DNA from 2 places in the Gluconobacter sp. Dm-74 genome. Region 1 is predicted to be linked to the other one. Evidence: riboswitches for the same ligand, from Rfam matches in the RefSeq annotation. Region 1 holds a riboswitch; the other holds the start of a gene.
The links. A riboswitch is a leader RNA that binds a small molecule or an ion and turns the genes downstream of it on or off. The one in region 1 is predicted to bind thiamine pyrophosphate.
Positions count from the first base shown of each region.

Region 2: linked by a shared signal. The riboswitch ahead of JK208_RS07570 (TonB-dependent receptor) and the one ahead of thiC (phosphomethylpyrimidine synthase ThiC) in region 1 are both predicted to bind thiamine pyrophosphate.

Region 1 is NZ_JAERLX010000006.1:68,553-74,296, forward strand. It holds gene JK208_RS10085 (TetR/AcrR family transcriptional regulator) at 1-129, opposite strand, end outside; gene JK208_RS10090 (carotenoid oxygenase family protein) at 206-1,582, shown strand; gene JK208_RS10095 (DJ-1/PfpI family protein) at 1,627-2,442, opposite strand; gene JK208_RS10100 (SDR family oxidoreductase) at 2,687-3,433, shown strand; gene JK208_RS10105 (SgcJ/EcaC family oxidoreductase) at 3,411-3,965, shown strand; TPP riboswitch at 4,020-4,153, shown strand; gene thiC (phosphomethylpyrimidine synthase ThiC) at 4,264-5,744, shown strand, end outside.
Region 2 is NZ_JAERLX010000003.1:446,229-451,972, reverse strand. It holds gene JK208_RS07585 (YdcF family protein) at 1-402, opposite strand, end outside; gene JK208_RS07580 (MFS transporter) at 402-1,640, opposite strand; gene JK208_RS07575 (methyl-accepting chemotaxis protein) at 1,769-3,196, opposite strand; TPP riboswitch at 3,384-3,513, shown strand; gene JK208_RS07570 (TonB-dependent receptor) at 3,606-5,744, shown strand, end outside.

The DNA.
Region 1 (5,744 bases):
CATGGAAAGACCCTGCGCCCCATGAGCGGCGACTTCCGCCAGGGCTGCATCAAGCAATACCTTCCGCAGATCACCATGATGATAGGTCTTGCGAGAACCGGAGGGTTTTGCGTCTGCTATTTGCTTCATGTGATGACGTATAACATTTAAGTTGACATTGGATCAACGAATGACAATGTGATGACATATCACATAGGAAATCGCCATGACCTTCATATCGAAACCTCATGCCTCCATGCTCTCAGAGGTCCCCTATCTCGCTAATAATTTCAAACCGATCGAGGTTGAAACGACCGCTTTTGATCTGGAGGTCATCGGCCATATTCCTGAAGCCCTGAATGGTCGGCTTCTGCGTATCGGTCCCAATCCCGCCAGTGTTCCAGACCCTGCGCAATATCACTGGTTTTCAGGGTCAGGCATGGCGCATGGACTGCGTTTGCGTAAGGGAAGGGCAGAGTGGTATCGCAGCCGCTATGTCAGGGATGCGTCCGTGGTCGCTGCTCTAAAATTGCCTCCGCTCGAAGGGCCTGGCATCGGTCGGCGGGATGGAAGCGTGAACACGAATTTTACCAGTGTTGGAGGAAAACTCTATGCTGTTGTCGAAGCGGGCAGCCTTCCAGTTGAGTTGAACTATGAGTTGGAAAGCATCGCGCGTGCGGATTTCAACGGGACTCTTGAAACCGGCTTCACCGGCCATCCGAAGTTCGATCCCATAACCGGCGAACAGCACGCTCTCGCCTATGAACCCGGACAGCCGGTTCGCTATATTTCGCTCGATCAGAACGGATATGCCACGACGAAAGCGAGGATCGATCTGCCCCATATTCCACTGATCCATGATATGGCATTTACCGCGTCGTTCATCGTCATCCCCGATCTGCCGGTTACGTTTCAGCCCGAACATGCGAAGGCGAAATTTCCCTGGCTCTGGGATGAGCGACGGGATGCGCAGATTGGGTTGCTGCCCCGCAATGGAGACGTCACGAACATTCAGTGGTTTGAAGCCCCTCGCTGCTTTGTTTTCCATTTCGTAAATGCCTATGACGATGGGGATCTGACTATCATTGATCTCGTGCGTCATCCCCGGATGTTTGAACACGATCGCAATGGCCCGAACGAAGGCGCGCCCACACTCGTTCGCTGGACGCTTGACCGGCGCTCCGGGCGCTTGAGCGAGACGCTTCTTGACGATCACGGAACTGAGTTTCCACGGATCAATGACCGGTTCGGCGGTCAGTCCTATCGCTTCGGCTATACAGCTCACTGGGGGCGGGACGTACGTTTCGGACCTGCCATGAAACACGACATGCTGCGGGGAACCACGGAAATCCATCATTATGGCCCCGACCGTATGACGCTGGAGCCCATCTTCGTGCGCAAACCAGAGGCACTTGCCGAAGATGAAGGCTGGATCATGTCTTATGTGTACGATTCGGCCCGAAATCTGAGCGATGTTGTTATTCTGGATGCTCAGGATTTTACTGGGGAGCCTGTCGCTACAATACGCCTGCCGGTCCGGGTGCCGTTTGGCTTTCACGGAGAATGGATCGCCGACGACACTCTGCCATCTCCTGCGGCCTGAAACAGATACGCACCATTTTCTGGTGCGTATCTGGTCTCTACAGATTAAAGAACCGGGCGCATCAGGCCGTTCTGAGAGCCCGGAAGTTTCTTATAAACCACGTCACGAATTGCCGGGGGCGCCTCCGCAGGATTGCCAGCATGAAAAGGTGGCTGCGGATCATACTGCACAAGAAGCTGCACTTCCTGCGCGGCTTGCGCCCCACGGAGTTCAGCCGCGATCGCCAGACCGAAATCAATACCGGCCGTTACTCCGCCGCCACTCATGAAGCGTCCATCCTTCACAATCCGCGCAGGATCGGGAATGGCTCCATATTCTTTGAGGATGTTCAGAAATGCCCAATGACAGGCACTCCGCCGTCCCTTGAGAACCCCTGAAGCCGCAAGGATAATAGAGCCGGTACAGACGGAGGTTACATATCTCGCCGTCTCGGACAGACGCCGGACATGCCCCAGTGTCTCGGGCTTCATCATGGCCGAAAGATTCAGGGCGCCAGGCACGCAAATGACATCGACCTTGTCGATATCGGAAAGCTTTTCCGTTGGCCCGAAAACAATGCCCTTTTCCAGCGTGACGAAACCGCCCTCAGGACTGGCAAAACGAACATTCGTGTTGGGAATGCGCGACAGGATTTCGTTGGGACCGGCAAAATCGAGAAGTGTTCCGTTCGGATAAATCGCAAACAGAAAATCGATAGGCTTTTCGGCTGTCCCCGGCACAGCCGCCCGTGCGCTTTCCGGCAGAAGGCGCGTTGCCGCCGTTGCGGCAATCGCAGCGCCCCCCATGAGCATCATGCGCCGCCGCATGCTCCCTGCCTCGGTCAATTCTTCCGGGAAGGTTTCATCGAAAATTTCAGGCATCTCCGTCTCCTCATGTCTCCTGCCTCATAGGGCTGGTTGCTGGACGGTCTTGAGACGTAGTGCCCTAAGGGGATTTCCAAAAGGACCTATTTCCCTTGTTTTGCGCCATATGTGGATAGCAAGGCGATATGTCTTAAAGAGAGGGAAATAAGTCCTTTAGGTCATAACCCGTTTTGATAGGATCAACGGGAACGGTGATCGCGTCCGGGACGCTTGTCACGTTTTTCTAATATGGGGATCTGATATGAGACTTTCGGGAAAAACTGCCCTCATCACGGGCGGTACGAGCGGTATCGGCCTTGCGACTGCAAAGCGGTTTGTCGCAGAAGGAGCGCGCGTTGCTGTCACGGGGCGCGATGAAACCCGGTTTGCCGATGTGCGTGCAGAACTGGGCGGAGAGGCGCTGGTTCTGGCGGCCGATGTGCGGTCTGTCGACGCCATGATTTCCGTTGTGGACAAGGTCAAGAAGGCATTAGGCGGGCTTGATATTCTGTTTGTAAATGCCGGTTACGTCATTCCGACACCATTACAGTCCATTGATGAACGTCAGTATGACGAGGTCATGGATGTCAGTGTCAAAGGCGCCGTGTTCACGATGCAGGCGGCACTCCCCGTACTGCGTGAGGGGGCATCCGTTATTCTGACGACCTCGTTTATCGACCAGACCGGCAAACACGGCCTGTCGCTGGTCGCCGCCGCCAAAGCGGCAGTCCGGTCTTTCGCGAGGAGCTGGTCCTATGAGCTGCTCGGTCGCAAAATCCGCGTCAACGCGGTCGCACCCGGCGGGATCGAAACGCCGCTTCTGAACAAGATCGGTCTTTCTGAAGCCGAAGTGGAAGACTTTAAAACCCAGTTCGCTGCGAGCGTTCCTCTTGGACGCATGGGCCGGGCTGAAGAAATCGCCGCTGCAGTTCTCTACCTCGCAAGCGACGAATCCCAATATGTCGTCGGCACAGAACTGGTGGTCGATGGCGGTTGTTCGCAGCTTTGAAATACAGGACCGATCGCTTCAACGACTTTTTATCACCGGGACATTCGTCATGACATTTACAAAACCGTTCGCTTCTTTTCTCGGCGCCTCGATGGCGCTCGTTCTGCAATGCGCGCCTGCCATGGCGGCCAGCACGCAATCGCCGGATGCGGCTGCCGTGAAGGCTGTGACCGAGCAGTTTGCTGCCGATCTCGCCAAGGGTGATCTTAAGGCAATTTCGCGCCTCTACACTGATGACGCCAGACTGCTGCCCCCCAACGCAGACCCAATTTCCGGCCGCGCTGCCATTCTTGCTTATTTTGAGAAGACCTTGCGGCCTGATCTCGTTGGCGGTGCCACATTCGATCACTACGAGATTTATGGTGGCGAAAACGCTGCAACCAGCCTTTCTCAAATCAGGATGCTTGATACCAAAGGTCAGGTGATTGAGCGCGGCAAACAGACGATCGTTTTGCTCAAGCAGGATGGCAAATGGAAGATCCATCGAGATATGTGGTCAGATAATTCTCCCACTCATGCTGCAGAACCATAAGAGCATGGCAGACGCACTCTGCTCTTGATCTTCTGACGCTTCTCCAGCACTGTCGCTTCCTGTCAGGGGAGTCCCGCCCAGGGGACTGAGAGGCCAATTGGTGACGTCGGGAAACCGGCGCCACGGTGAGGCGACCCTTTGAACCTGACCCAGTTGATGCTGGCGTAGGAAGACCGGAGGGCATGTCCCTCTCGGGCCGATCTGGCCTTTTCCGTGTCCGTTAGGGCACTGGGGGCAGCGGCTCCCTTTCTGCCTCACGTTTCTTGGGTCTTTTCGAGTGCGCTTGAGGAGACACCACATGAACGCTTCCATTCCCGCTATTACGACCGGCCCTCTGCCGGCCTCCAGCAAAATCCATGTCCGTGGCGTGCATCACGACATCGCGGTTCCGCTGCGGCAGATTGCAGTTTCGGGTGAATGTCCGCTGAATGTCTATGACAGTTCAGGCCCTTATACCGATCCCTCCGTCAGCATCGACATCGCAAAAGGCCTGTCGGACAGCCGGGGCAACTGGCTTCGCGATCGTGGGGACGTGGAAGAGTATGAGGGGCGCACGATCACGGCAGCTGATAACGGTTTTGCACAGGGGGACCGGCTGACACCGAGCTTTCCGCAGCAGCGCCGTCCTCTGCGGGCTGTTGGAGACCGCGCGGTGACACAGATGGCCTATGCCCGTGCGGGGATCATCACGCCGGAAATGGAATTCGTCGCCATCCGCGAGAATATCGGCCGGACGGAAGCCCTGAAAGAGGCGCGCGACGGCGAGGATTTCGGAGCCAGTATTCCGGATTTCGTAACGCCGGAATTCGTGCGGCAGGAAATTGCGTCGGGTCGTGCCATCATTCCCGCCAATATCAATCATCGCGAACTCGAACCGATGATTATTGGTCGGAACTTCCTCGTGAAGATCAATGCCAATATCGGCAACTCGGCTGTGACGTCTTCAATGGAAGAAGAAGTCGAGAAAATGGTGTGGTCCATCCGCTGGGGCGCGGATACGGTCATGGATCTCTCGACGGGCCGTAACATTCACAACATCCGCGACTGGATCATCCGCAACGCGCCTGTGCCGATCGGGACGGTGCCGCTCTATCAGGCGCTGGAGAAGGTCGGCGGAATTGCGGAAGACCTGACTTGGGAAATCTTCCGCGACACACTGATCGAACAGGCGGAGCAGGGGGTGGATTATTTCACCATCCACGCCGGTGTCCGTCTGCACATGATCCCGCTGACGGCCCGCCGCGTGACGGGCATCGTTTCCCGTGGTGGCTCCATCATGGCGAAATGGTGCCTGCATCATCATCGCGAGAGCTTCCTGTACGAGCACTTCGATGAAATCTGCGACATCTGTCGCCGTTATGACGTCTCGTTCTCGCTGGGCGACGGCCTGCGCCCCGGTTCGATTGCGGATGCCAATGACGCCGCGCAGTTCGCGGAACTGGAAACCCTTGGCGAACTGACGAAAATCGCTTGGGCGAAGGACTGTCAGGTCATGATCGAAGGGCCGGGCCATGTGCCGATGCACAAGATCAAGGCCAACATGGACAAGCAGCTTGAGCACTGCCACGAGGCACCGTTCTACACGCTTGGCCCACTAACGACCGATATTGCGCCGGGTTACGATCACATCACCTCCGCCATTGGTGCGGCCATGATCGGCTGGTTCGGCACGGCGATGCTCTGTTATGTGACGCCCAAGGAACATCTGGGTCTGCCGGACCGCAATGACGTCAAAACCGGCGTTATCACCTACAAGCTCGCAGCCCATGCGGCGGATCT
Region 2 (5,744 bases), on a different contig from region 1:
GACCGCCCCCTGCGGATGCAGGCGTGCAACATGGAGGGCTGTCAGCCAGGTATTGTTCCCGTGCGAATCCACAATGATCGCGGCTTCCGGCACACCCCGCACCATCAACCAGTCCGCCATGATCCGGGCTTCGTCGCGACGATTGCCGCTCTCGATCGCACCACTCACCATGACAGTCCGCACAAGCCCGGCGCGCCAGAGCCGCAGTCCTTCCTGCAACCGTTCCTGCAACGCTGGGCGGGGCTTGCCTTTCGCAGTCACCGCCGTCCCGAAAATAACCGCCATTTCAGACCGCTCCGGAACAGCCGATACTCCGCGAAACGCCACGAATCCCATCCAGAGTAGAAACAGACCCGGCAGAACCGCACCAAACGTCAGCCCGCTCACAACCCAGCGCCTCATCAGGACACCGTTTCCTTATCCGTCTGTGTACGGTGCAGATAAAGCAGCGCCACCCCTGCCGCCAGAATCCCTGACAAAGACCCCACACCCAGCGCCCAGCGCGGCCCCAGCGAATTGGCTACCATCCCAACCAGCGGCGCCCCCAGCGGCGAGGACCCCGCGAAAACCGCAAAACGGATCGACACCACGCGCCCGCGCATGCCCGGATCGGTCGCAAGCTGCATGTAGCTGTTACTCACCGCCGTAAACGTGAGGGACGCCATGCCGGCCATGACCAGCGTGACCGCAAAAGCCCAGTATCCAGGCGAAAGCGCGCCCAGCAGACACGCCAGACTGAACACCACCGCCCCTTGCGGCAGCGCCGAAAACTTCATGGTCCTGCGGCTGGCAGCGAACAGCGCGCCCGTAATCGTCCCCACCGCCATGGCTGAATTAAGCACCCCGTAACCATGCGCCCCGACGTGAAAGACACTGACGGCCATGGTCGAAATATAAATCGGGAAATTCAGTCCGAAGGCGCCGAGCAGAAACAGCATGAACAGAATGGTCCGCAGGTCATCGCGCTTCCAGACATACCGCACCCCCGACAGCAGATCCTGCTTTTCCTGATGCGCGCTTTCCGGCTTTCGGGCCGAAAGACGGTGCAAATCCTGCGCCCGCAGGGACAGAAGCGACATCAGCACGCCGTAAAATGAAAACCCGTTGAGGATGAACGACCACCCCGAACCCAGTTCCGCAATGCAGAACCCGGCGACCGCAGGTCCGATCATGCGGCCTGCATTGTAAGACACGGAATTGAGCGCCACCGCATTCGGCAAGTCTTCCTCGCCCACGAGTTCACCCGCAAAAATCTGCCGGACCGGACTGTCGAATGCCGCAACACATCCACTCAGAAAGGCGAACAGATCCACCTCCCACAACCTGACCATCCCCGTCACCACCAAAGCCCCGAGTGCGATGGCCAGTGTACCGAGAGCAGCCTGTGTCAGAAGCAGAAAGCGATGCTTTTCCACCCTGTCGGCGATTTTTCCGGTCCAGAAAATCAGGAGAAGCGGCGGCGCAAGCTGAAGCGCCGTGACAATCCCGACTGCCGTTGCGTCATGCCGTGTCAGTTCCGTCAGGACCAGCCAGTCCTGCGTCGTCATCTGCATCCAGGTTCCGATATTCGAAACCAGCGCCCCCATGGCCCAGACGCGGTAATTCCGCCGCCCCAGAGACCGGAAGGCCCCGCCCATCATGGGCAGGCCCCGTCATTCAGCGCAGAAAGAAAGAGCGGACTGACAACCATGGGCGTCAGTGTCGGGAATATCGGCTCCGATGTCGAGACATGTCAGGAAAATGCGTCTTTCACTTTCCTGAAAAAACCTCAGAAACCCGCCGGAACCAGTTCACGGGGTATGGACCCCGGTCTCCTGCCTGCGGCCTGTGCCGGGCTGAAACGGAATTTGGACAGTTCGGCGAACAGATCCTTCGCCTCGTTGCTCAGATTCCGGCAGGCCACATTGACCTCTTCCACCATTGCGGCATTGCGCTGCGTCATCTGGTCCATTTCGTTGATGGCCTTGTTGATCGTCTCAAGACTCTCGGCCTCACCCGTCGTGGAGCGGGAAATGTCTTCAAGCAGCAACGTGATGCCGTCCACATGCTCACTGATGACCTTCATCGAGCGGTCCGCATCCCCGACGAGTTGGACACCCTCTTCCACTTGTCGGCCCGAAGACGTGATGATGTTGCGGATATCCTGCGCCGATTTTGCGGAGCGCTGCGCAAGCGCCCGGATTTCCTTGGCCACAACGTCAAAACCCTGACCGGCCTCTCCCGCGCGGGCTGCTTCGATCCCGGCATTCAGCGACAGAAGATTGGTCTGGAACGCGATTTCCTCAATCAGGCCCAGAATGCTCTCGACCTGTCGTGACGACGTCCGGATTTCGCCCATGGCCCGGTTGGCCGAATGCATGATCTCCGAAACCACGACGGTCTGCCCCCGCGTTTCAAGAGCCGTTTCACGCGCCCTCACCGCAGAACGCGCCGTTTTGCCGACCGTCTGGGTGATGCTGTTAATGGAGGCGGCAGACTGGGCCAGGGTAATGGCCTGACGTTCCGTCCGTCCACTCAGTTCTGTTGAAGCGGAGGCGATTTCGGCGGTTCCGTTAGCGATGACGGAAGTCGCATCGGAAATCTTGGCGATCGCCGTCCGATAGATCTGGATGAGCGTGTTGAAATTCTGCCGGAATTCCTCGAACCGGTCCTGAAAACCGTCGCCGAACATGAAGGTCAGATCACCTTCCTTCACAATCTCCAGCCCGGCACAGATGGTTCCGATCGTCTCATCCTGCACACGGCGAATCCGCTCGCTGCGGCCGGACAGTTCCTTCTGGATCTGCGCCGCACCGCGCGCTTCTTCCGCCGAATTTTCCTGAAGGGCCAACTGTTTCTGACTGTTCTCCCGGAACAACTGGAGAGAGCGTGCCAGCCGCCCCGCACAGTCATGGTGATGAAGGCACGGAATGGTGATGTTGAGAGCACCAGCCGCGACCTTCTCCGTCGCCGCCGTAATCTGCTCGAACGGTACGGCAATCACATGAATGGCGAACCGGGCGATCAGAAGTGTCAGTCCAACCTGAAACAGCAGCCCCATGCACTGCGACAGCATCTGTTCATGCTGGTAATGAACAAACAGACGATCGCAAAGCTGTTCGACAGCAAACTGTACTACGGCGATCAGAACAAGAAGCGCAAACAGCACCTTGATTTTCTGCCGGACATAGGCCGTTTTTTCAATCCAGTTGAGCATGATCGCCTTTATTGACCTCAGGTCTCACGCCCCGTTCAGGCACTGGCGTGATGTTTTTTGAAAACTATACATGTCGTTATTAATAAAGAATGAAGAATACTCTCGAAATTGTTTGCAACACTTCCCCTGCACGGCCCTGACAGAATCTGCTCATATTGACAATTTTCCGTCCCCGGAGGATTGCTGACGTTTCACCGTGGGGAGCCCCGACAAGGGGCTGAGATTCTGCTGGCATGACGCTTGTCCGTCATAGGGCGCAGTGACCCATTGAACCTGATCCAGTTCACACTGGCGGAGGGATGGTGGTCGCTGCCTGCCGGACGCATTTTCACGAACCCGCCAGCCAGCAGCTTGAACCCTTCCTGCCAGCGCTGAACTTTCATTGCTTGCAGGCGAGGCGTTTTCCATCATGGCCCACGGACACTCCGGAGACTCTGCGGTCCCCCGCCTGCGGTATCATGGCATCCTGCCCGCCCTGATCGGCACCACGGTCTGCCTGTCCGTCGCCCACGCGGCCGATACGACCAAATCGCCAACGCATCACACAGCACCCGCTCCTTCGGCCGCGACTGCACCGCGCCCGGCACCAGCCGAACATATTGTCGTTCACCGGCTTGCGGACAGCGCCCCCGGAAACCAGCCGGGAGGCGGCCTGATCCATCTGCAGGACGGCGTGAAATCCGTCAGTACGGTCAGTCAGGATTTCATTTCCAAACAGGCCCCGATGGCCACGGCCTTTCAGCTCGCGTCCATGCTGCCCGGCGCCAATGTATCCTCGTCCGATCCGATGGGATTTTCTCCCAATACCGATATCACCGTCCGAGGGCTCGATAACAGCGCCATCGGTTATGTGCTCGAAGGCATGCCGCTGAACGATGTGGCCGCCTATTCCGGCACGCCCAGCCAGTTCGCAGACAGTGAGAACTATCAGGAAATTGCCCTGTCGCAGGGCTCGGCCGATCTGGACAGCCCGGTCCTGAACGCCGCGGGGGGGTTAATGAACCTGACCTTCCGCGACCCTGCCAAAAAAGCAGGCGGCGACGCCAGCGTGTCTTACGGATCCTACAACACCAACCGCGAATTCATCCGCCTCGACACCGGCGATATCGCCCATACTGGAATCCGCGGCTTCGTCTCCTACTCCCACGGCGCGACCGACAACTGGCGCGGGCCCGGACGCGACGAAAAGCAGCATGTCGATTTCAAGTTTCTCAAGGAATGGGGGCAGGGCAACCGCGCCAGCCTTATCGGCACCTTCAACACAACCATCACAAGCTGGTATCCCGAGCCCACGATGGACACATGGAAATCGGACGGGATCAAAGGCCAGAACAACCTGCTGGCCCATTATGACAGCAGCAATCCGGAAAACGGCGCAAATTACTGGCGTCTGTGGCGGGACGGAGAGCGCACACTTTATGGCGGCGCTCCGGTCCATCTGACCCTGACCGACCATCTGACGCTGGACGTCACACCCTACGCGCAGCTTGCCTATGGCAACTGGCCGGGCGGAAGCACCCTGTCCGAAACCGGACTCTATCAGGGCACGCAGGCCCTGTCGGACACGCTGAACCTCCCCGGCGCGCAGGACGGCGTGGGCGTGGTCCGCGCGGATTACACCCAGCGCAGCTACCGCTCGGGCTTTACCAGCGCGCTTCACTATAAAACCGACTGGAACGATTTCGTCCTCGGGTACTGGTACGATTACGGTGACGACAACGAGCAGCAGCCCTTCACGGCGGTCCAGACCAACGGCTATGCGCCGGACATCTGGGCGCAAAACGGCCGCGACGTGATCCGCCTGTCCAACGGCGAACGCCTTCTGGGCGGCAGCTTTCACACCATTTCACAGACCAACGCGCTGTTCATCGGCGACCACATGTCTCTGCTGCATGACCATCTGGCCATAGACCTCGGGTTCAAGGCCGTCATGATGAGCCGCGATGGCACGAACAGCATGCCGGGCCCGCAATATCATGTCGGTTCCAACAGCATGGAGCCCCTGCCCCGCCTTGGCGTCCGCTGGCGCATTGACGCGGAAAACCAGATCTTCTTCAACGCCACGACCAATTTCCGCGCCCCGGACCAGAGCGCGCTGTACAACACCTATGACCCCTCTTCGGGCGAAATGTACGGAACCGGATCGGCTGACGTCCGGAACGAATATTCCATTTCCGAAGAACTGGGATACCGCCGCACGGGGCGCTGGATCATCGGTAGCCTGACGCTGTTCAACTACAACTTCACCAACCGCCAGGTTTCCACGCAGGCCGTCCAGAACGGCTCCATTGTCAGCACGACGATGAATGCGGGTGGCCAGACCTCACGCGGCGTGGACGTGGAAATCGGCCTGCGCCCCTGGCATCATTTCAGCCCCTATGTCTCAGGCGAGTACCTGCATGCCACGATCGACAACGACCTGATGTCGGGCGGCGACCTGCTGCGCACCCGTGGCCGCATCGCCGTGCGCAGCCCGACGCTTCAGGCCGCGGCCGGGTTGAGCTACGATGACGGGCATATCTTCGGTGTCGCCACCGTGCATTACACC